Linked DNA regions of Aromatoleum petrolei. The protein of the gene in region 2 interacts with the protein of the main gene of each other region in a pairwise test. Links are inferred from orthologs where the notes say so. Each region holds a gene or a part of one and is shown on either strand. Other genes may lie near its edges.

Region 1 (9,470 bases), 3.1 Mb from region 2 along the record:
AGCCTCGGCGGAGGCGAACTTCCGCCCACCGTCGCCGAAGTTGTGCGCCGCGACAGCGCTCATTTCTCCCAATGCGTAGAGCTCGTCCACACCCTTGCTCTTGGCGTAGCCGCCGACCTCGTCATGCAGTTGCGCGCTGGTCATGCCGACTTCGCCCATGTCGCCCAACACCAGCACCGTGTGTCCGGCAGTCGAGGCCAGCACATCGATCGCCGCGCGCACCGAGTCGGGATTCGCGTTGTAGGTGTCGTCGATCACCAGCGCTCCGTTCAGGCCGGTTCGGCGCTGCAGGCGACCCGGTGCACCGCTGAACCCCGACAGCCCTTCGGCGACTGCCGCCAGCGACGCCCCGGCGGAAAGACAGGCCGCTGCCGCGCCGGCGGCATTGCGCACGTTGTGTTCGCCCGGAACAGGCAGGTCAAACGCCGTGCTGCCCGCAGGAGTATTCAGCGTCAAACGCGCGCCCAGCCCGTGCAGATCCGCCTGTGCCTTGACGTTAGCATCATGATCGACGGCGAAGGTGACGACGCTACGGCCGCGATTCAGCTCCCGCCAGAGTTCGCAGTGGGAGTCATCGGCGTTCACGACGGCGACGCCCGTGTCCCCCAAGCCGCCGTAGATGGCCCCCTTCTCTCTGGCAATCTCGACCAGCGACCCCATGCCCTGCAGATGGGCGCGCTGCGCGTTGGTGACGATCGCCACGCTCGGTCGGGCAAGGGATGTCAGGTAGCCGATCTCGCCCGGATGGTTCATGCCCATCTCGATCACCGCCGCGCGATGATGTGCGCGCAGCTCGAGCAGGGTCAGCGGCAGCCCGATGTCGTTGTTGAGATTGCCGCTCGTGGCGAGGACGCAGTCCGGCGCATGGCCGTCATGTCGTGCTTGGGCGCGCATGATCGCCGCGCACATTTCCTTGACCGTGGTCTTGCCGTTGCTACCGGTCACACCGATCAGCGGGATGTCGAAGCGACTGCGCCAGTGCGCTGCCAGCACACCGAGTGCAAGGCGGGTGTCGCCGACAACGAGACGGGGAAACGGGATGTCCTCATGCTCGCGCTGCCATGCCTCGTCGACCAACGCAGCCGCGGCACCTGCTGCCGCGGCCTGCTCGACGAAGTCATGCCCGTCGAAATGCTCGCCGCGCAGGGCGACGAACAGCTGGCCGGAGCGGATGCGACGGCTATCGGTTCCCACGCAGGAGAAGGTGGCGTCGCCCACTGGGCGGAAGCCCGCGATCGTTGCTGCTTCCATGAGGCTCAGCATGCGCCCGTTCCCTTGGCCAGATTCCATTCGCGCAGGGCGATCTGCGCCTGCTCGACGTCAGAAAAGGGCAAGCGCACGCCCAGGATCTCCTGATAAGGCTCATGCCCCTTGCCGGCGAGCACGACCACGTCATTGACGCCTGCTTCGCCGACGGCGATGCGGATCGCCTGCGCCCGATCGATCACGCGCTCGGCCTGCGGGCCGGCACCCTGCATGATGGCGTCGATGATCTTCGCGGGATCCTCCGAGCGCGGGTTGTCGCTGGTCACGATCACGCGGTCGGCCTGCTGGCGTGCGGCTTCACCCATCAGCGGACGCTTGCCGGGGTCACGATCGCCGCCGCAACCGAACACGCACACAAGACGCCCGCCACGCGTCGCGACCGTCGCGCGCACCGATTCGAGCACTTTCGCCAACGCGTCCGGCGTGTGCGCGTAGTCGACCACAACGAGCGGCTCGGCGACACCGCCCACGAGTTGCATGCGCCCCTGCGGCGAGTTCAGATGCGCGACTGCATGCACGATCTCGTCCAGCGGCAAACCGCGCGCAAGCAGCGCACCGGCAACCGCCAGCAGGTTCGAGACGTTGAACCGTGCCACCATGCGCACGTCCAGCTCGCGTCGCACACCGTCAAAGGCCATGGTGAAGCGCAGACCCGATGCCGACATGCGGACATCCTGTGCACTCAGCAGGCGCACACCACGCACTGGCTCCGCCGCAGCCTGGGTAAAGCCGATCACCGGCAGCCCGGCAACGGCCAAGCGCCGTGCCTGCCCCAAACCGAAGGCGTCGTCCAGATTGATCACGGCGCTGCCCAGACCGGGCTGGTCGAACAGCCGGGCCTTCGCAGCGCCATACGCTTCCATCGTTCCGTGATAGTCGAGATGGTCGCGACTCAGGTTGGTGAACACGGCCACATCGAAGGCCACCGCATTCACACGCTCCTGATCGAGGCCGATCGACGACACTTCCATCGTCGCTGCAGTCCCGCCCGCAGCAAGAAAGTCCCGCAGGACACGATGAACCTCGAGGGCGTCGGGGGTCGTATTCAGCGTATCGGCAAGCTGCCCTGGAAAGCCGTTCCCCAAGGTCCCAATCACGCCGCATTTTTCGCCGAACCGGGCAAGAGCCCCAGCCAGCCACTGCGTGACGGTCGTCTTCCCGTTGGTACCGGTCACCCCGACGACCCACTGCCGGTCAGACGGGCGGCCATGGATCAGGTGGGCGAGATATCCGCCGAGGCGGCGCAGCTCGGCCACGGGAATGGTCGGGACCGGCAAGCCTTCCGCGCGGAATCCGTCGCGATCGTCGCACAGCACGGCGCCCGCGCCGCGCTCCAGGGCGGCACCGATGAACTTGCGTCCGTCCGAGGCCAGCCCTGGCCACGCCGCGAAGACATCCCCGGCGGTCACGCGGCGAGAATCGGCGGTAATGCCGGCGGGCACGACACCGGCCGCATGAAGGCGTTCGAGGATCGCGGATGCGAGTTCGAGGCTCACATGTTCTCCCGCGCGGGCACGACCGCCGCCGGCTTCTGCGCGAGCTGCAGCGGCACCAACGGAGCGTCGGGCGCCACGCCGAGCGCTCGCAGCGCTCCTTCGGTAATCTGGGCAAACACCGGCGCCGCTACTGCACCGCCGTAATACTGTCCCGCAGAGGGTTCGTCGATCATCACGGCAACGATAAGCCGCGGATCCGATGCCGGAGCTAATCCGACATAGGACGAAACATATTTGTTCGTGTAGTGCGCGCCTTCCAGCTTGATCGCGGTGCCGGTCTTGCCGGCAACGCGGTAGCCCGCGACCTGAGCCTTGGGCGCTGTACCACCGGGGCCGGATGCCAGCTCCAGCATACCGCGCATTTCACGCGCGGCGGCGGCCGAGAAGATGCGCTTGCCGCCGGCGGGCGGCGCATCGAGACGGGTCAGCGACAAGGGCACCAGCTCGCCGTCGCGGGCGAACGCGAGGTAAGCGTGCGCCATCTGAATGAGGGTCACGGAAACGCCGTGACCGTAGGACATCGTCGCCTGTTCGATTGGCTTCCACGTCTTCGCCGGACGCAGGCGCCCACCCGCCTCACCGGGGAATCCCAGGTTGAGTGGCTTGCCAAAGCCCAGTTCGTCGTACAGGCGCCACATTTCCTCAGGCGAGAAATGCATCGCCACCTTGACCGTGCCGATATTGGAGGACTTCTGGATCACCTGCGCGACGGTCAGTGCGCCGTTGCGGTGCGAATCCGAAATCGTCGCCCGCCCGATCGTCATACGCCCCGGCGCCGTATCGATGATCGTGCCGGGCTGCACCTTACCCCGATCCAGCGCGAGGCCGACGATGAAGGGCTTCATGATCGAGCCCGGCTCGTACACGTCGGTGAGGACGCGGTTGCGCAGCTGGGCGCCGCTGAGGTTGGAGCGATTGTTCGGGTTATAGGTCGGCGCATTGACCAGCGCGAGCACCTCGCCGGTGCGCGCGTCGAGCACCACCGCTGCACCAGCCTTCGCCTTGTGCGTCTGCATCGCCTGACGCAAGGACGAATACGCCAAATACTGAATCTTGGCGTCGATCGACAGCGCGAGATCCTGCCCGTCGCGCGGCGCCCGGATGGCTTCGACATCCTCGATGATTTGCCCGCGGCGGTCGCGGATCACGCGCCGTGCGCCCGGCTTGCCGGCGAGGACGCCTTCGAAGGCGAGCTCGACACCTTCCTGTCCCTTGTCATCCACCCCGGTGAAGCCCAGCACGTGGGCCATCACCTCGCCGCCGGGATAGTAGCGGCGGTATTCCTGTTGCTGATGGACGCCAGGCAGCTTCAGGTCTGCGATCTGCTCGGCGGTCTCGGGCGACACCTGGCGCTTCAAATAGACAAAGTCGCGACCGGCGGCGAGCCTATGATTGAGTTCCTGCACGTCCATTTCGAGCAGGCCGGCAAGCTTGCGCGCATCGGGCGGGGTGAGATTCACATCGGTCGGAATCGCCCAGATCGAACGCACCGGGGTGCTCACCGCCAGCATGTCGCCGTGCCGATCCGTGACGCGACCACGCGTCGCCGGCACCTCGAGCACGCGCGCATAGCGCGACTCGCCCTTAGCCTGCAGAAATTCGTTATTGACCCCTTGCAGGTACATCGCGCGCCCGACCAGCGCCAGCGAGCACGCCATCAGGCCCAGCACCACCACGCGCGGACGCCAGGTTGGAAGGCCGTGCCGCAGCAGGGGGTTGTGATTGAAGGTCACCGTTCGCTGCTTGCTCATTTGACCCCCTCGATCGAGAAGACCTGCCCCGGCACCGGCGCGCGCATTCCGATGCGCTCGCGGGCGATCTTTTCGACACGCGCGTGCGCGGCCCAGGTGCTCTGCTCGAGTTGCAGCTGGTCCCACTCCACTTCGAGGCCGTGAGCGCGCGCTTGCTCGCGCTCGAGCTCGGAGAACAGCTTGCGGGCCTGGTGCTGCGATGCGACCACGCCCAGTGCGCTCGCCACCACCACCGCCACGAGGAAGGCGTCGGCCCGGATCATGCCTGCGCCTCCGTGCGCTCGGCCACGCGCATCACGGCACTGCGGGCACGCGGGTTCGCCGCAACCTCCGCCTCACCCGGACGCACGGCCTTGCCGACCAGCGCCAGACGCGGCTTGGGCAGATCCGCTGCACGCACCGGCAGGCGAGAGGGCAACTGCGGCGGACGCGACTCGTCACGCATGAAACGCTTGACGATGCGGTCTTCGAGCGAGTGGAAGCTGATAACCGCCAACCGTCCGCCCGGCTTCAGCCGTGCGACCGTATCAGGCAGGATCAGCGACAGCTCTTCGAGCTCCTGATTGATGAAAATCCGTAGAGCCTGGAAACTGCGCGTCGCCGGGTGCTGCCCCGGCTCGCGTGTGCGGACCGCTTTTTCCACGATCGCGGCAAGCTGTCGAGTGGTTGCAACAGCCCCCCCTGTCCGAGCAGCTGCAATCGCCTTTGCAATCGCATGAGCAAACCGTTCTTCCCCATAATCCCTGAGCACCTCCGTGATTTGCGCGACAGACGCTTCTGCCAGCCATTGCGCCACGGTCTGCCCGCGGCTCGTATCCATGCGCATGTCGAGCGGCGCATCGAACCGAAAACTCATGCCCCGCTCCGGCTCGTCGAGCTGCGGAGAGGACACGCCAAGATCGAGTAGTACGCCATCGACCCGGCTGACGCCGAGTCCGTCGAGCTCGCCGGCAAACGAACTGAAAGGCGCATGCACGAGGGTCAGACGGGGATCGGCGATCTGGCGACCGGCCTCGATCGCCGAGGGATCGCGATCGAAGGCAATGAGCCGCCCCTGCGACCCGAGTGCCGCGAGAATCGCCCGGCTGTGACCACCGCGACCGAAGGTACCGTCCACATAGACGCCGCCGGACCGGATCGCCAACGCATCGACAGCTTCGGACAGGAGCACGGTAACGTGCCGGGAGGACAGGCTCACAGCGCGAGGCTCTCGAATCCTGCCGGCAACGCGGCACCGGAAAGCGCGAGCATCGCCTCCTGCTGCTTCTGCCATCCGGCATCCGACCACAACTCGAAGTGGGTTCCCTGGCCGACCAGCCATACCTGCTTGTCCAACCCGGCCCACTGACGCGACGACGGGGCGATCAGCACGCGCCCCGCGCCATCGAGCTCTTCCTCCTGGGCAAAACCGATCAGCAGACGCTTGAGGGCCGCAGCGGCGGGGTCGAGGCCGGGCATCGCCGCAACCTGCGCGCGGATCGGCTCCCAGACAGCTTGCGGATAAACCAGCAGGCACTTGTGAGGATGAGCGGTGACCACCAGCGGCGCCCCGTCGGGAACGAGGGCGTCACGATGCCGCGCAGGGATCGCAACGCGACCCTTGGCATCGAGACTGAGCGCAGCGGCTCCCTGGAACATTCCACCCCCTGATTTTGCCCGCCGAGGCGACATGCATATGCCACCTTGACCCACTTTTTACCACCAGCCCCCACTTTAGAGTAAAGGAAATGAGGGGTCAAGCCGAACACAGGAAGTTTTCCGTTGCTACACAATGACTTATGAACGAGCGAAGCGTCGCCATAAACCCTGAAAAATCAAGGCAGATAGCGCAACTTCATGAGAAAAGCGTGGAGAATCGGGCGCAGAACGAGCCCGAAGTGGGGAACTGTGGGAAAACGCACACCGAAGTGGGGAAAAACGGCTCGGCGCGAAATGGGAAGTTCGCCGATAAGCCGGGTTTTGTCGAACGGCCGCGACCTTCGCCGCAGCCGCCGGGCAATCATTCCTCTGGGGGCCGTGTTGCCACGGCGCTCTAGCAGCCTACCCGGGAGCAGCGCGAGCCACGCCATTGCTCCCCTATTTGGCCTTGCCCCGGATGGGGTTTACCGTGCCAGTCCTGTCACCAGGACTGCGGTGGGCTCTTACCCCACCATTTCACCCTTACCTGTGCCTGCGAACAGGCCATCGGCGGTTTGCTTTCTGTTGCACTTTCCGTCGCCTCGCGGCGCCCGGCCGTTAGCCGGCATCCTGCTCTGCGGGGCCCGGACTTTCCTCCACGCACACGAGGTGCGCAGCGATTGCCTGGCGAACTTCCCGCCGCCGATTATACGCGACGCGCGCTCACCTGCCTGCCGGAATGAAGGTCGCCACGCCGTCCTTGAAGCGGAAAGTGCCGAGCGCCGGCCCCGGCGCCGAGCCGGCGGCGTTGTCCCAGTCCTGCACCTGGCACTTGTCGGTCCCGACGAGGTACCAGCGCCTGCCCTGATGAAGCGCCCACAGACGCTCGCCGGCCTCGAACACTTCCATCGGCGTCAGTTCGGTACCGTCCGGGTGGATCGGGACGCGGTTCTGGCAGTGCGGCAGACGCGACGCGATCACCGCCTGGTTGACAGTGCCCTGCCAGAAATAAGGTTTTTCGCGCACCAGGATCAGGGCATGCTGGCTACCCTCGATCATGAAGGCGGTGGCGCTGTTCTCGCACGCCGCAAGCATGGGCAACATCGCCAGAGCGGCAATCGCTTTTGTCCGGGCACTCCGCATAAAGACTCCCTATCAGAGCAGACGCCAGGCGATCGTCTCGCCGGCACGCAGAGGCACCAGCGGATCGCCAGCCAGATAGTCGTACGCGGCCGGAACCTCCCAAACCTGCTTGGCCAGCGTGATGCGGCCGGAATTGGGCGGAAGGCCATAGAACGCGGGGCCGTTAAGGCTCGCGAAAGCCTCGAGGCGATCTAGCGCACCGGCCTGCTCGAAGGCTTCGGCGTACAGCTCGATTCCCGCATGCGCCGTGTAGCATCCCGCACAGCCGCAGCCGGCCTCCTTCGTCGAGCGCGCATGCGGCGCGGAGTCGGTGCCGAGGAAGAACTTCGCACTGCCGGAGGTCGCAGCCTCGACCAGTGCGCGCCGATGGGTTTCGCGCTTGAGCACAGGCAGGCAGTAATGATGCGGACGGATGCCGCCGGCGAAGATCGCGTTGCGGTTCAGCAGCAAGTGGTGAGCCGTGATCGTGGCGCCGACCGTGTCGCCCGCCGCCTTCACGAACTCGGCGGCATCAGCGGTGGTGATGTGCTCGAACACGACACGCAGCCCGGGAAAGCGCTGAGTCAGCGGGGCGAGCACGCGCTCGATGAACACCTGCTCGCGGTCGAAGACGTCCACGTCGCCCTGCGTCACCTCGCCATGCACGCACAGCACCATCCCGACGCGTTCCATGCGCTCCAGCACCGGCCAGACCTTCTCGATCGCAGTGACTCCCGCATCGGAATTGGTCGTCGCACCCGCTGGGTAGAGCTTCGCTGCCACCACCGCGCCGCTCGCCTTGGCGCGGTCGATCTCGTCCGCCGCCATGTTGTCCGTGAGATAGAGGCTCATCAACGGCTCGAAATCGATGCCGACCGGCACCGCCGCGCGGATGCGCTCGCGGTATTCAAGGGCCTGCGCCGTTGTCGTCACGGGCGGGCGCAGGTTGGGCATGATGAGCGCGCGACCGAAACGCTGCGCCGTGTGCGGCACGACGGCCGCAAGCGCGGCGCCGTCGCGCACGTGCAGGTGCCAGTCGTCGGGGCGGATGAGGGATAGGGTGTGCATGGGGCTCCAGGGTCGGAATGCGGGCGCCGTTCGTCGCGCCGATTATATATGCAGGCTCAACTGCCCTTCAGCTCCAGCGCTCGCGCGTACAGCAACTTGCGCGCCGCTCCAGTGATGTCCGCCGCAAGCCGCGCCGCGCTCTTGACCGGCAGTTCCTCCAGCAGCAGCGCGAGGGTTCGCTCGGCATCCGGCGGCAAACCCTCCACCGCGGGAGCCCCGGACACGATCAGCACGAACTCACCACGACAACGGTTCGCGTCGGCCGCCAGCCACGCCGGCGCCTCGCCCAGCGGCATGCGCGCGATCTGCTCGTAGATCTTCGTGATTTCGCGCGCGATGACGATGTCGCGCGAAGGCTCCAGCACCGCCGCGAGGTCTTCGACCGATTCGGCAATGCGGTGCGGAGATTCGTAGAACACCAGCGGCACCTCCTGCCCGCGCAGTTCCCCGATGCGCGCACGCCGCGCGGCCTGCTTGGCCGGCAGAAAGCCGACGAAGCGGAAACCGTCGTCCACGAAACCGGACGCGGACAGCGCCGCGATGGCCGCACAAGGGCCGGGCACAGGCACCACCGGAAAGCCTGCCTCGCGGACCCGCGCGACCGCCCGCGCACCGGGGTCCGAGATCGCCGGCGTGCCGGCATCGCTGATCAGCGCGACGTGCTGCCCCGTCTCCAGCATCCGGATCACCTGGCCGACGGCGGTCTGCTCGTTGTGCTCGTGCAGCGGAAAAAGGCGGGTACGAATGCCCAACGCGTCGAGCAAGCGCTGGCTGTGGCGCGTATCCTCGGCGGCAATGGCACCGACCTCGCTCAGCACAGCCTGCGCGCGGATGCTTATGTCCTGGAGGTTCCCGAGCGGCGTCGCCACCACATACAATGACGGCGTACTTGAGAGCGGAGATGGACTGGTCGACATGGACATCGGGGAGCGCAGCAAAAGGGAAGGCATTGTCGGGCGGCCGGTGTCTCGCACGCAAGCGCGAGGCAAGGCCGGGGAGGAACTGGCCGAGCGCTTCCTCGCGCGCCGTGGCCTCAGCCCGCTCGCCCGCAACGTGCGTTGCCGCGGCGGCGAAGTGGATCTCGTGTGCCTGGACCGCGGCACCGTGGTATTCGTCGAAGTCCGCCTGCGCAGCAATCCGGGCTTCGGCG
Region 2 (6,661 bases):
TCGGCTTTGGACACACTCCGTGACCACCGCTGCCGCCTGTTCCGTCCTCGCGCAGAAATTCGGCCGTGTGACCGCCGACCAGGCGCTGTTCGCGGGGCTGGTGCATGACCTGGGCGCCAGCTACATGCTCTATCGCGCCTCGCAGTACGACGAACTGCGGGAGCGGCCCGATACCGTCCGACACCTCGTCTACCAATGGCACGAGAGCATCGGCGAGTCCCTGCTCTTCTCCCTCGGCATTCCCGAGGAGATCGCCATCGCCACGCGCGACCACGACCACCCCCGTCCCGTACCCGAGTACCCGCGCCATCTCACCGACATCGTCTACATCGGCAACGTCATGGCCGGTGGACATTTCGAGTGGATGAAGAAGGATTTCGACGCCGCTGCGCAGGCCCGCGCCGAGCTAGGCGAACCGTATCTATCCCTCATGGACGACATGAACGCCGTGGCCACCGATCTACACGCCGTGCTTGAGGGTTGATCCATCCGGCAAGTGACCACGAGCGGAAACTACGGAGCCGAATCCCCTACGGATTGCCTGTAAAATGACCTCCGGACCGGGGCACGCGAAACGCCGGGGTCGCCCCGGCGACGCCACGATCGATTCGCCTGTCCGACCGACCATCCCGCACGGACACGGAGGCGCGCATGGCTCTGGCAGCACTTTCGACGCAGCAGATCATCGAACAGCTCGATTCGGGCTATCACTGGGTCGGCAGCACCGTCACCTACGCGTTTCCCGTCAGCACCGCCAACCTGTACTGGACCGACGAAGGCGGCTCGTTCCAGCCGCTGGGTTTCACCCAGCAGGCCCACGCCGAACTGGCACTCGCCTCCTGGGACGATTTGATCGCCCCTTCCTTCGCCGAAGTGTCGGGCACCTCGTCCGACATCGAATTCGGGTTCACGCTCAGCACCGACTATGCCCACGCCTACTTCCCGAACTACGGAAGCGTCTGGTTGAGGGCCGGCGAAACCTCGCTCGCCGACCCCGAGGTCGGCAGTTACGGCTACATGACCTATGTCCACGAGATCGGCCACGCCCTCGGGCTCGACCACATGGGCGACTACAACGGTTACGCACCCGAGCCGACCAGCTACCAGGACAGCACCGTCCTATCCGTCATGTCCTACTTCGGCCCAACCCATGGCACCTGGTCCGCCGGAACCGGCCAGATCGCTTGGGCCGACTGGATAGGCTCGGATGGTCAGCTCCATCAGCCCCAGACGCCCATGCTCAATGACGTGCTGGCGATCCAGAGCATCTACGACGCAGATCGCAGCACCCGCAGTGGCGACACCACCTACGGCTTCGGCGCCAACGTCGGCGGCGCGATGGCGACAATCCTCGATTTCAGGCTTAACCCCCACCCCGTACTCACGATCTACGATGCGGGCGGTAACGACACCCTCAACCTCAGCGGCTGGTCGTCGGCCAGCACGGTCGATATCGCGCCGGGAGCGTACAGCTCCTGCAACGACATGACCAACAACCTCGCCATCGCGTACTCGACGGACATCGAGAACGTCATCTGCGGCGGCGGCGCCGATACGATCAGAGGCAATACCCTCGCCAATCGTCTCGACGGCGGCGGCGGAAACGACTGGATCTATGGATTCGGCGGCGACGACGAACTCCTCGGCGGCAGCGGCAACGACTACCTCGACGGCGGCATCGGCGTCGACTGGGCCATCCTGGGCGCGGATCTCGGCAGCTACGCGATCATCTACGACTCCACCGCCGGGGCCTTCACCTTCCAGAGCCAGTGGAGCGGCATCGACACAATCACCGGCGTCGAGTACTTCCGCTTCGCCGACGGCCTCACCCGCAGTGCGGGTGAACTCACCGGGGGACAGCGCGCCGCGCCCGTTGCCGGAATCGCGGTTTCGGGCACCGGTCGCGCCGACATCCTCTCCGGCACCGATGCGGACGACCAGCTATTCGGCCTGGGCGGCGCCGATTCGCTCGACGGCGGGTTCGGTCATGACCTGCTCGACGGCGGCCGTGGTGCGGACCGACTCTCGGGCGGCAACGGCGACGATACCTATATCGTCGACAACCGTAGCGACGTCGTGACCGAATCGAACGGCCTGCTGGGCGGCATCGACACCGTGCGCAGTTCCATCTCCTTCGCCCTGGGCGCAAGCCTCGAACATCTCACCCTCACCGGCCGCGCACGCGCCAACGGCAGCGGCAACGACGGCGACAACGTCATTGCGGGCAACACCGGGCGCAACACCCTCGAAGGCGGCGGCGGCGACGACACCCTGATCGGCGCCGGGGGCCTCGACATCCTCACCGGCGGCGCAGGTCAGGACATTTTCCGCTTTGACGCCGTGGCCGACAGCGGAGTGAGCGCCCGCAAGGCGGACCGGATCACTGATTTCACGATCGGCGAGGATCTCCTCGACCTCTCCCTCATCGACGCGAACCTCCTCACCGCAGGGGACGACGCCTTCGACGCCACCTTCGTGGCCGCTGGAACGGCCTTTTACGCACCGGGCCAACTCCAGCTTGCCGACGGCATCCTGTACGGCAACGTGGACGCCGATGCGAAACCGGAGTTCGTGATCAACGTCGGACTCCTCACCCTCTCCCACAACGACATCGTGCTCTGATCGCCCGATTTGACGCATTTCCCGCCCAATCGCCTTACACACAATTACAACGCAAGTGCATGGAAGGCTTGATACCGAACGCGGTCGCGCTACACTTCGCGCCTTGACGCCTTCCGGACGGAATATGCACAAACACACGGCCATGCACCGCTGCCTGCTCGTCCTCCTGCTTCCGCTGCTCGTCTCAACGTCAAGCCATGCAGCCGAACAGAAATCGGCCAGCGAGGGAACGACTGTCGAGCTATCCGCCGATGCCCGCCGCGCGGCCCCCAATGACCTCGCCATCGCAAACCTCTATTTCCAGGCGGATGACCGAAATCCTGCTGCGCTCGCACGACAGGTCAACAGCGCCATGGCGACCGCACTTGAACAGGTGCGCGGCCACGCGACCGTGAAGGCGAAATCCGCCGGGACCACGACTTTCCCCGTGTACGGCAAGGAAGGCCGGCGTATCGAGGGCTGGCGCATGCGCTCCGACATCCAACTCGAAAGCCGGGATCTCCCTGCGCTCACCGAACTCCTCGGCAAGCTCCAGGGAACGCTTGCGCTCGGAGGCCTGACCCTGCAGCCCTCGCCCGAAACGCGCAAGAACACCGCAGACCTCGCCGCCACGGACGCTATCCGCGCCTTCCAGGAACGCGCCGGAGCCATTGCTGCCACCCTGAACAAACCGTGGCGCATTCGCCACCTGGCCGTGACCCACAGCGGCTCCCCCCGTCCGCCCTTCCCCGCAGCACGCGCCTCGGCATTCGCCGCCGAGGCCGCACCGATGCCCGTCGAAGCTGGCGAAACGGAGATCATCGTCACCGTCAGCGGGACCATCGAACTGACGGATTAACTCGGCCCCACCCGCCGCACGCTTCATACAGACACTTCATGCGCATCAATCGCCATCTGGCCGCCCTTTCCGCAGTTCTCATCGGCGCCGGCTCCCTTGCCGGCACTGCCTGGCCCCGAGAGGGATCGCGGGTCGTCAGTTACAGCTGTCCCGGCGGCGAGCAGTTCACCGTCGAATATTTCGACGGCCATGTGCGCCTGCGCACCGGCGCAGGCATCTTCGCCCTCACCGGCGAAAAGACGGTCGACGGGGAGAAATATTCCGACGGGCATACCCTGCTCTCGGCCAACGGTGACCAGGCAGCACTGGTCCGGCCGGGCCTGCCCGACAGCCTGGCCTGCCGGCCTGTCGGCAAAACCTCGCTCTGACGCCCCGTAGGGTACTGCCACAACCTGAACGCCCACTGGACACCAGAAGGCAAATTCCCCTATCGTTCGGGGATCGCGTGCAGGGGAGCTCCATGGTCGTTCGCAAGCTGCTTCATGCCTTCATGGCATCGACGATCGCAGCCCTCGTAGCGGCCTGCGGCAGCGTTCCGGCCCCGCGCCCCGAGGCCTCCACCGCGCCGAACAATTCCTCCGGGCGCGTCAGCGCCGACTACTTCGTCCTCGAAGAACCCGAACATTCGCGGGAAATGGTCATCTTCGCGCTGGGCCTGCTCGACACCGGGTACCGCTTCGGCGGCCGCAATCCCGATGCGGGTCTCGATTGCAGCGGCATGGTGTCCTACATCGTCGAACAAGTTTCCGGCCGCCGCTTGCCGCACAACGCCGCACAGATCGCCGACCGGACGCGCCCGGTCAGTCTCGCGCTGCTCCAGCCGGGCGATCTCGTGTTCTTCAACACCATGAACCGGCCATACTCCCACATGGGCATCTACATGGGCGAAGGCAAGTTCGTGCACGCACCATCGAGTCGGGGGCGCGTGCGCGTCGAACGGCTCGACAGCCCCTATTTCAGATCCAGATTCGACGGTGCCAGGACGCTCCTGGCGGACAGTTGAACGAGGCGACCCGGGCGCCTACAACCCGGGGCGGCGCTGCACCCGCCGACGCTGACAGGAAGCATCTCATCCACTCTTCAGCAGGAGCAGAATCATGCATACACGAAAGATCAGCGAGGTCATCGCCGGCCGCCCCATCCTCACAGGCCCTGCGGACCTGACCGTCAGCGAGGCTGCGCGTCTGATGGCCGCGGCCAAGGTCGGATCCATCATGCTCACCGAAGGCGGCCGTCTCATCGGGATCTTTACGGAACGCGACGCCCTCGTGCGCGTGCTCGCCGCCGGACTGGACCCGCAGGCGACACCCGTCGCGCGTGCGATGACCACGAAGGTGATGACCGCAACGCCCGAAATGCCCCTCGGCCACGCATTGCACCTGATGTTCGAAGGCGGATTCCGGCACGTGCCCGTCGTGAGTGACGGCCGGCCTGTGGGAATGGTGTCTGCGCGCGACGCGCTCGGCCCCGAGCTGGTCGAATTCGAGGGTGAGCTGTTGCAGCGCGAAGCGATCGCCGAAGTGCTCTGAGCAGGCAGCACTCCCCGGGGTAGCCGCCGTCAGGGCTTCTGCCGGGGGGTGTGAACGAAAACCTCGCCGGGCTTGGTCAGCCCGAGCTCGAAACGTGCGCGTTCCTCGATCGCCTCGTTGCCGGACTTGAGATCACGGACCTCGGCTTCCAGGCCCGCGTTGCGCTGCTCCAGCTCGCGATTCTTCTCGCGCTGCTCCTGCAGTTGCCGGTCGACATCCCACACCCGCAACCAGCCGCCTTTGCCCAGCCAGAGCGGATACTGGAGGGCTCCAACCAGCAGGACAAGGATGACCAGAGGCCAGCGCATAAGGATGAAAATAAGTTCGTAATCAAAAGAAGGCCGGCGAATCGATCGCCGGCCTTGTGCATTGAATCATCGCGAACGGCCCTTTCAGGCCGCCGCAGAACGCGAAACGCTCAGCGCACGCGCAGGTTGTAGAAGGCGCGACGGCCTGGGTAGCTGACGGTATCGCCGAGATCTTCCTCGATGCGCAGCAGCTGGTTGTACTTCGAGATGCGGTCCGAACGCGAGAGCGAACCGGTCTTGATCTGCATCGCGTTGAGGCCGACGGCAATGTCGGCGATCGTCGAGTCCTCGGTCTCGCCCGAACGGTGCGAGATCACGGCCGTGTAGCCGGCGCGCTTGGCCATCTCGACCGCTGCGAAGGTTTCCGACAGCGTGCCGATCTGGTTGATCTTGATGAGGATCGAGTTGGCGATACCCTGATCGATACCCTGCTCGAGAATCTTCGTGTTGGTCACGAACAGGTCGTCGCCAACGATCTGGATCTTCTTGCCAAGCTTGTCGGTCAGCGTCTTCCAGCCCGCCCAGTCGCCTTCGGCCATGCCGTCCTCGATCGAGACGATCGGGAATCGGTCGGCCAGCGTCGAAAGGTAGTCGGCAAAGCCTTCGGAGCTCAGGGTCAGGCCCTCGCCGGCGAGCACGTACTTGCCGTCCTTGTAGAACTCGGACGCAGCGCAGTCGAGCGCCAGCAGCACGTCGCGGCCCGGCTCGTAACCGGCGTTCGAGATAGCCTCGAGAATGAGATTCAAGGCCTCGTCGGTGCCCGACACGTTCGGCGCGAAGCCGCCTTCATCGCCGACGGTCGTCGGGTAGCCCTTCTTGTCGGTGAGCTTCTTCAGGTGGTGGAAAACTTCGGCCCCGCAGCGTAGCGCCTCACGGAAGCTGCCCATCGACACCGGCATGATCATGCATTCCTGGATGTCCAGGCTGTTGTTCGCGTGCGCGCCGCCGTTGATGACGTTCATCATTGGCACCGGCATCGCCATCGGGCCCGAACCGCCGAAGTAGCGGTACAGCGGCAGGCCGGCCTCTTCGGCTGCAGCCTTGGCGACCGCCATCGACACAGCCAGCATCGCATTGGCGCCCAGGCGCGACTTGTTCTCGGTCCCGTCGAGCTCGATCAGGCTGCGGTCAATGAACGCCTGCTCCTCAGCGTCGAGGCCGATGATCGATTCCGAGATCTCAGTGTTGACGTTCTCGACCGCACGCAGGACGCCCTTGCCCAGATAGCGCGCGGCGTCACCATCACGCAGTTCGATGGCTTCGCGCGAACCGGTGGAGGCGCCCGACGGCACCGCCGCACGGCCCATAACGCCGGATTCGAGCAGAACGTCCGCCTCGACGGTCGGGTTGCCGCGCGAATCGAG

What was found.
Region 1: the proteins of ftsB (region 2) and ftsL interact in binary tests that used the Escherichia coli proteins (3 or more experiments, as listed by UniProt). The link is inferred for Aromatoleum petrolei from one-to-one orthologs.

Annotation. Positions count from the first base shown.
Region 1 is NZ_CP059560.1:1,820,520-1,829,989, forward strand. Bases 3,144-6,142 are described here. They hold ftsL (cell division protein FtsL), read right to left. Parts: upstream 4,777-6,142; coding sequence 4,510-4,776; downstream 3,144-4,509. Other genes in these bases: ToN1_RS08350 (peptidoglycan D,D-transpeptidase FtsI family protein), read right to left, coding at 3,144-4,513; rsmH (16S rRNA (cytosine(1402)-N(4))-methyltransferase RsmH), read right to left, coding at 4,773-5,711; mraZ (division/cell wall cluster transcriptional repressor MraZ), read right to left, coding at 5,708-6,142. In the rest of the region: ToN1_RS08340 (UDP-N-acetylmuramoyl-tripeptide--D-alanyl-D-alanine ligase), read right to left, coding at 1-1,263; ToN1_RS08345 (UDP-N-acetylmuramoyl-L-alanyl-D-glutamate--2,6-diaminopimelate ligase), read right to left, coding at 1,257-2,762; more of ToN1_RS08350, read right to left, coding at 2,759-3,143; more of mraZ, read right to left, coding at 6,143-6,151; ToN1_RS08375 (hypothetical protein), read right to left, coding at 6,854-7,225; pyrC (dihydroorotase), read right to left, coding at 7,286-8,320; rsmI (16S rRNA (cytidine(1402)-2'-O)-methyltransferase), read right to left, coding at 8,377-9,198; ToN1_RS08390 (YraN family protein), read left to right, coding at 9,236-9,470. UniProt on the Escherichia coli protein: Essential cell division protein. May link together the upstream cell division proteins, which are predominantly cytoplasmic, with the downstream cell division proteins, which are predominantly periplasmic.
Region 2 is NZ_CP059560.1:4,951,433-4,958,093, reverse strand. The notes cover bases 3,659-6,619. They hold ftsB (cell division protein FtsB), read right to left. Parts: upstream 5,298-6,619; coding sequence 5,019-5,297; downstream 3,659-5,018. Other genes in these bases: eno (phosphopyruvate hydratase), read right to left, coding at 5,408-6,619; ToN1_RS22670 (CBS domain-containing protein), read left to right, coding at 4,558-4,989; ToN1_RS22675 (C40 family peptidase), read left to right, coding at 3,921-4,463; ToN1_RS22680 (MliC family protein), read left to right, coding at 3,659-3,828. Outside these bases: ToN1_RS22695 (HDOD domain-containing protein), read left to right, coding at 1-484; ToN1_RS22690 (M10 family metallopeptidase C-terminal domain-containing protein), read left to right, coding at 652-2,622; ToN1_RS22685 (SIMPL domain-containing protein), read left to right, coding at 2,747-3,460; more of ToN1_RS22680, read left to right, coding at 3,499-3,658; more of eno, read right to left, coding at 6,620-6,661. UniProt on the Escherichia coli protein: Essential cell division protein. May link together the upstream cell division proteins, which are predominantly cytoplasmic, with the downstream cell division proteins, which are predominantly periplasmic.